Regions from separate parts of the Latilactobacillus sp. VITA-14 genome, predicted to be linked through region 1. Evidence: predicted binding sites of a transcription regulator. Region 1 holds the regulator's gene; the other holds the start of a gene.

Region 1 (3,430 bases):
GATCGGGCGGATTCACCGAAGTGCGGATGTTTATCGGGCAATCGATAACGCGCGCAAGGTCGGCTTCGAAAATATGAGTATCGATTTGATTTTCCGCTTACCACAACAAAGTGAAGCGGATTTCATGGATAGTTTGAATAAGGCAATTGAACTCGACTTACCGCATTATTCGACGTACTCATTGATTCTCGAACGCAAAACAATCTTCTATAACTTGATGCGCCAAGGCAAGTTGCATTTACCATCGCAAGATGTTGAAGCACATATGTATCAAGCCGCGATTGATAGTTTCAAGCGGGCTGGCTTAGATCAATATGAAATCAGTAATTTTGCCAAGCCAGGCTTTCAATCTGCGCATAATCTAACTTACTGGCGCAATGAAAAGTATTTTGGCTTTGGTGCCGGTGCTTACGGCTATTTAGGTAAGGATCGTTACCATAACTTCGGCCCAATTCAACAATACCTAGAACCCTTAAAAGAAAATAAGGTGCCAGTCATTGAACGCCATGTTCTGCCACTGACCGAACAAATGGAGGAAGAACTCTTCCTCGGGTTACGGACGATGCAAGGCGTATCCATCAGTCATTTTCAAGATAAATTCAATTATCCATTACAAAATGTTTACGGCGAAACAGTTGCCACCCAAATTGCAAAGGGCTACCTCAAACAAGAAGGCGATTGGTTAAGACTAACTGAATCAGGTAAGTTCTTAGGCAATGAAGTCTTCCAAGAGTTTCTGCTAGATAGTTATTGAGTGCGTTCAAACCGAGGGATATTCTGAGCATTCGCCTTGTGTCGCTAGGCACAGGAATATGGTTTGAAAAGCACGTTATAAATATTCCACTTCATAAAGCGAGTCTCTTCCATCTAAGAAGCGGCTCGTTTTTTATTTTGTCCTTTGGTCCAGTAAGGCCCTCCGTCTAAGGACCGATTTTCAGTAAATCCGTAAAAAAGCCGGTGCGTTTCTTGACTTTATTTGACGTTCTTGCTATATTAATAATTGTAATTAGCACTCATGATATTCAAGTGCTAAAAAGAGGTGATGACATGCTGACCGAAAGGCAATTAATGATTTTGAAAGAAATTATTCGTCTTTTTACAGAGAGTGGTCAGCCAGTGGGTTCTAAGAAGTTAATGGCAGAATTGCCGGTACACGTTAGTTCTGCAACAATTCGTAATGATATGGCTGATTTGGAAAGTGTCGGTTTAATTGAGAAGACGCATTCGTCATCTGGACGGGTACCGTCGATGCAAGGCTATCGCTACTATCTAGACCATCTCATGCAACCAGCAACCCTCAATCCGGTTGATGTGGCAACGGTCCAACAATCATTTGGACAGCACTATCATAAGATTGATGAAATCGTCTCACAATCGGCTAATATCTTATCGAACCTAACGAGCTATACAGCAATCGCGTTAGGACCGGAAGTGGCTGAGATTCGGTTAACTGGTTTTCGTCTAGTACCGTTGAGTAATCACCAAGTGATGGCGATTATCGTGACGAGTGCAGGGACAGTTGATAATCAGGTATTTACCATTCCACAAGCGATTTCGGGTGATGAACTCGAAAAAGCCATTCGAATCATTAATGATCACCTAATTGGCTTACCGTTAACCGTGGTTAGTCAGAAGTTAAAGACGGATGTACCGGCGCTATTAGCCCAGTACATGGCTTCTCCGACCGGCTTTTTAGACATCTTCGACGATGTTTTGAAAAAGGCGAGTCAAGAGCGCTTATTTGTTGGCGGTCAGATGAACTTGTTGAATTTTTCAGAGTTCTCCGATGTCACCCAGCTGAAGTCGTTGTATAACATGATTAATCGTTCAGATGATTTAGCCAAGTTGCTAGATTTGTCCCCTGGAGGCGCCAATAGCCAAGTTCAGGTTCGCCTGGGCACCGAGATGGCCAACGATCTGTTGAAACATTATAGTCTAATGACTGTTAATTATGACGTTGGTGAACACGGACAGGGAGTCATTGCACTACTGGGCCCCACTAGCATGCCCTATTCGCGGATGATTGGGTTACTCGATTTATTCCGTGAAGAGTTAGCGAAGAAATTAATTGATTATTATGCGAATTTCGATGATGATCAATCTTAAAAGGAGCGTGTTTGTTTGACCAAGCAAGAAAAGGCTGAGAAACAAGAAAAGCCAGTAGCAGAAATGCCAGAAACAGAAACACCTAAAGAAGAAACGCCATTTGAACCTGAATTAGAAGCAGATGAAGTGATCGAAGATGCTGCACCTGACGAAGATGCAGCTAAGCCAGATTTAGCGGCTCAACTTGCTGAACTCCAAAAGAAATACGATGATTTAGAAGATAGTTTCTTACGGTCACAAGCTGAAATTAAAAACATTCAAACCCGTCATCAAAAAGAACAAGCTAGCTTGTTAAAATATGATGGGCAATCACTTGCAAAAGATGTCTTACCCGTTTTGGATAATCTAGAACGTGCGTTGGCAACTGAAGCAACTGATGATAGTGCTGAGAGTCTTAAAAAGGGTGTTCAAATGACATACGATCATATGAAACATGCTTTAGAAGATCATGGCGTTAAGGAAATTGAGGCGCAAGGACAAGCCTTTGATCCGACCATTCATCAGGCCGTGCAAACGGTCGCTGTTGATGGTGATCAAAAAGCGGATACTGTTGTACAAGTCTTCCAAAAAGGCTACTACTTGAAGGACCGCGTCTTAAGACCAGCAATGGTCGTTGTTGCACAATAAATTAAACTAAAAATCTAAAAAAAGAGGGTATTTTTTATGAGTAAAGTAATCGGTATTGACTTAGGGACAACCAACTCAGCTGTTGCCGTATTAGAAGGCGGACAACCAAAAATTATCACAAATCCAGAAGGCGCACGGACAACACCATCTGTTGTGTCATTTAAAAACGGCGAAATCCAAGTTGGTGAAGTGGCAAAACGCCAAGCAATCACTAACCCTGATACAATCGCATCAATCAAACGTCACATCGGCGAAGCAGGTTATAAAGTAACTGTTGGCGACAAATCATACACACCACAAGAAGTTTCAGCAATGATCTTACAATACATCAAGAAATTCGCTGAAGATTATCTTGGTGAAGAAGTCACAGAAGCTGTTATCACAGTACCTGCTTACTTCAATGATTCACAACGCCAAGCCACTAAAGATGCTGGTAAGATTGCCGGCTTAGATGTTAAACGGATTATCAACGAACCAACAGCTTCAGCATTAGCTTACGGTTTGGACAAGACAGAAACAGACGAAAAAGTCTTAGTTTATGACCTTGGTGGTGGGACTTTCGACGTTTCTGTTCTTGAATTAGGCGACGGTGTCTTCCAAGTATTATCAACAAACGGTGATACACATTTAGGTGGGGATGACTTTGATGAAGCCATCATGAACTGGTTAGTTGAAAACTTCAAATCAGATAACGGTA
Region 2 (3,430 bases), on a different contig from region 1:
GCGTTGTGATGCCGGCAATCATTTTTAATAAGGTTGATTTACCAGCCCCGTTTGGACCAACGAGGGCAACACGGGCGCGGTCTTGTACTTCGAGTTGTGCGTTTTTGAAAAGGTAATCGCCGCCAAAACTGCGTGCGACTTGTTGAACTTGTAATAATATCACGGCTAAAAATCCTTTCGTGCGGTGTTTTTTAAAGTTAATTGCGTTCATTTTTATAATACTACTGTCAACTATCATAACAGATTTAAACGATGGACAGTCAAAATTGTAAATATATTGCTTTTCACAAGAAAATTCAGTATGATTTCAGTATGGTACTACACTATTTTCACAAGCAAATCAAAAAGGAGGTTTCAAATGGTTGAGAATAATATCCCAAGAGCAACTGCAAAACGATTGCCTTTATATTACCGCTATTTAAACTTTTTGAACAATTCAGGGAAAACTAAAATTTCCTCTACTGGATTATCTGAAGCAGTTAAAGTAGATAGTGCGACAATTCGTCGTGATTTTTCATATTTCGGTGCACTGGGCAAACGTGGTTATGGCTATGATGTCGCTTCGTTGCTAGATTTTTTCAAGAAGACCTTGAACCAAGATCGATTGACAAACGTTGCATTGATTGGGGTGGGGAATTTAGGCCACGCCTTATTGAACTACAACTTTAAGCAAACCAATAATATTCGGATTAGCGCAGCATTTGATGTTAAACCCGAAATGATTGGAACAATTCAAACCGGTGTTCCTGTCTATTCAATGGACGAGATGGCCGAACAATTGAAGAACCAACAGATCGAGATTGTCATTTTAACAGTGCCAATTGATGAAGCTCAAGAAGTCACCGATGAATTAGTGGCTGCTGGGATTAAAGGGATTATGAACTTTACGCCAATTCGAATTTCTGTGCCATCAAACGTACGGATTCAAAATGTTGATTTGGCTAAAGAACTACAAACTTTGATTTACTTCCTCGATAATTATACTGATGAACAAAATCAAGAATAAAAATAGCGTTTAAACAAGTTGCTCGTAGTAGCCGCCTGTTTGAACGCTTTTTTTAACGATTGAGATACAGTAAAGTGACGATCAGGTTCATCCCAGCATGGCTGATGATTGTGGTGAAAATCGAACCTGTCTTGCGGTACAGCCAACATAGGAAAAGACCGATGGCCGTGTAGATTAACAAATGCCCGTCCTGATGTAAAAAAGCAAACAGTAAACTTGAAATGATGGCGGCTAAAATGCGGTTTAAGCGACTGGCTAATCCACCAAAGATTGCTTTGCGAAACGTGATTTCTTCCATAATCGGTGCGGCGATGGTCGTTGCTAAAATAAGAAACGGTTGTTGTTGCATCATGGTCATCAGTGAAATGGTGTTGAGCGATTTGGCAGTGATGTGGAGAATGTTTTGTTCAATGAAGCCGGCGAGAATCTGAATTACTAAGACCAGTACAATGCCACACACCCCCCAAATGATAATGGGTTTGAGTGGGAAAGGCCGCTGCTCAATGGCATTGGCTTGTGTGCGTTGATTAAGATAGAGTAACCAGGCGGCACCGAGGCAATCAACAATGGTTGTGATTAGAAAAAACGAGGCAGATAGATGACCAAAACGGACGACTGCACTAGGAATCAATAAAATGAACAAATAGCTAATGATAATTGAAAAATTTTGTTTGTATAGCGTCATGTGAAAGCTCCTCAAAGGTTGTTGTGACAATAGCTTAGCGTATTAGCACTCAAATTGCAAAAGTGCTAGCATAATACTTGCAATGTTCTGAAAAAATGCTATGATAAAAATTGTGATTAGCACTTGATATGATAGAGTGCTAAAAAAGTAAAATTGATGGAGGGATTTTAAGTGTTAAAACCATTAGAAGATCGCGTGATTATCGCCGTTAAAGACGAAGAAGAACAAACAGTAGGTGGGATTGTTTTGGCAAGTAATGCTAAACAAAAACCACAAACCGGCAAAGTAGTCGCAGTTGGTACCGGCACATTAACAAGTGACGGCAAACGAATTCCACTTGATATTAAAGAAAACGATGAAGTTATTTACGATAAATATGCAGGTTCAGAAGTTGAATATGAAGGTCAACGATATTTAGTGCTCCATGCTAAAGATATTATGGCTATTGTTGAATAATAATAAACAAAAAAATTTTTTGAGGTGAATAAATTATGGCAAAAGAACTTAAATTTTCAGAAGACGCACGTTCAAAAATGTTGGCAGGGGTTGACCAATTAGCCAACACAGTGAAAACAACATTAGGACCAAAAGGCCGGAACGTTGTTTTGGAAAAAGCTTACGGTTCACCAGAAATTACTAATGATGGTGTGACAATCGCTAAAGCAATCGAATTAGAAGATCATTTTGAAAATATGGGTGCTAAGTTAGTTTCTGAAGTGGCTTCAAAAACGAATGACATCGCTGGTGATGGGACAACTACTGCTACTGTTTTAGCTCAAGCAATTATTCGTGAAGGGATGAAGAACGTCACAGCCGGCGCTAACCCAGTTGGGATTCGTCGTGGGATTGAATTAGCAACTAAAGAAGCTGTTAAGAAGTTACACGAAATTTCACACAAAGTCGAAAGTAAAGATGCCATTGCCCAAGTGGCTGCTGTTTCATCAGCTAACGAAGAAACTGGTCGTTTAATTGCTGATGCAATGGAAAAAGTTGGCAACGATGGGGTCATCACAGTTGAAGAATCAAAAGGGATTGATACTGAATTAAGCGTTGTTGAAGGGATGCAATTCGATCGTGGTTACTTGTCACAATACATGGTAACGGATAACGATAAGATGGAAGCTGACCTAGATAACCCATATATCTTAATTACAGATAAAAAGATTTCAAATATTCAAGATGTTTTACCACTTTTACAATCAATCGTGCAAGAAGGTAAAGCCTTGTTAATCATCGCTGATGATGTTGATGGCGAAGCATTACCAACACTTGTCTTGAACAAGATTCGTGGGACATTCAACGTGGTTGCTGTAAAAGCCCCTGGTTTTGGTGATCGTCGTAAGGAACAATTAGAAGATATCGCCACATTAACAGGTGCCACAGTGATTACAAGTGACCTCGGTCTAGAATTGAAAGAAACAACTATCGATCAATTAGGGACAGCTGGTAAGGTAACTGTTACAAAAGATGATACAACAATCGTTGAAGGTGCTGGTAGCAAAGATGCCATCGCTGAACGGGTTGAAAACATCAAGAAACAAATTGCTGAAACAACATCAGACTTTGACCGTGAAAAATTACAAGAACGCTTGGCTAAATTAGCTGGTGGCGTTGCAGTGATTAAAGTCGGTGCTGCCACAGAAACAGAATTGAAAGAACAAAAATATCGGATTGAAGATGCTTTGAACGCAACGCGTGCAGCTGTTGAAGAAGGCTACGTTGCCGGCGGTGGGACAGCA

Evidence for each region. Region 1 encodes HrcA, which represses chaperone genes, less so after heat shock. Its sites were predicted from a motif close to TTAGCACTCNNNNNNNNNGAGTGCTAA; they were not measured.
Region 2: groES (co-chaperone GroES) is a predicted target of HrcA. The motif match lies at 1,808-1,834, and genes of this name have one in related genera.

Annotation. Positions count from the first base shown of each region.
Region 1 covers NZ_JBJKTM010000001.1:40,051-43,480, reverse strand. The annotation lists gene hemW (radical SAM family heme chaperone HemW) at 1-754, shown strand, start outside; gene hrcA (heat-inducible transcriptional repressor HrcA) at 1,048-2,106, shown strand; gene grpE (nucleotide exchange factor GrpE) at 2,122-2,733, shown strand; gene dnaK (molecular chaperone DnaK) at 2,770-3,430, shown strand, end outside.
Region 2 covers NZ_JBJKTM010000004.1:83,436-86,865, reverse strand. The annotation lists gene ACF1X7_RS03070 (ABC-F family ATP-binding cassette domain-containing protein) at 1-163, opposite strand, end outside; gene ACF1X7_RS03065 (redox-sensing transcriptional repressor Rex) at 359-1,006, shown strand; gene ACF1X7_RS03060 (CPBP family intramembrane glutamic endopeptidase) at 1,059-1,691, opposite strand; gene groES (co-chaperone GroES) at 1,863-2,147, shown strand; gene groL (chaperonin GroEL) at 2,183-3,430, shown strand, end outside.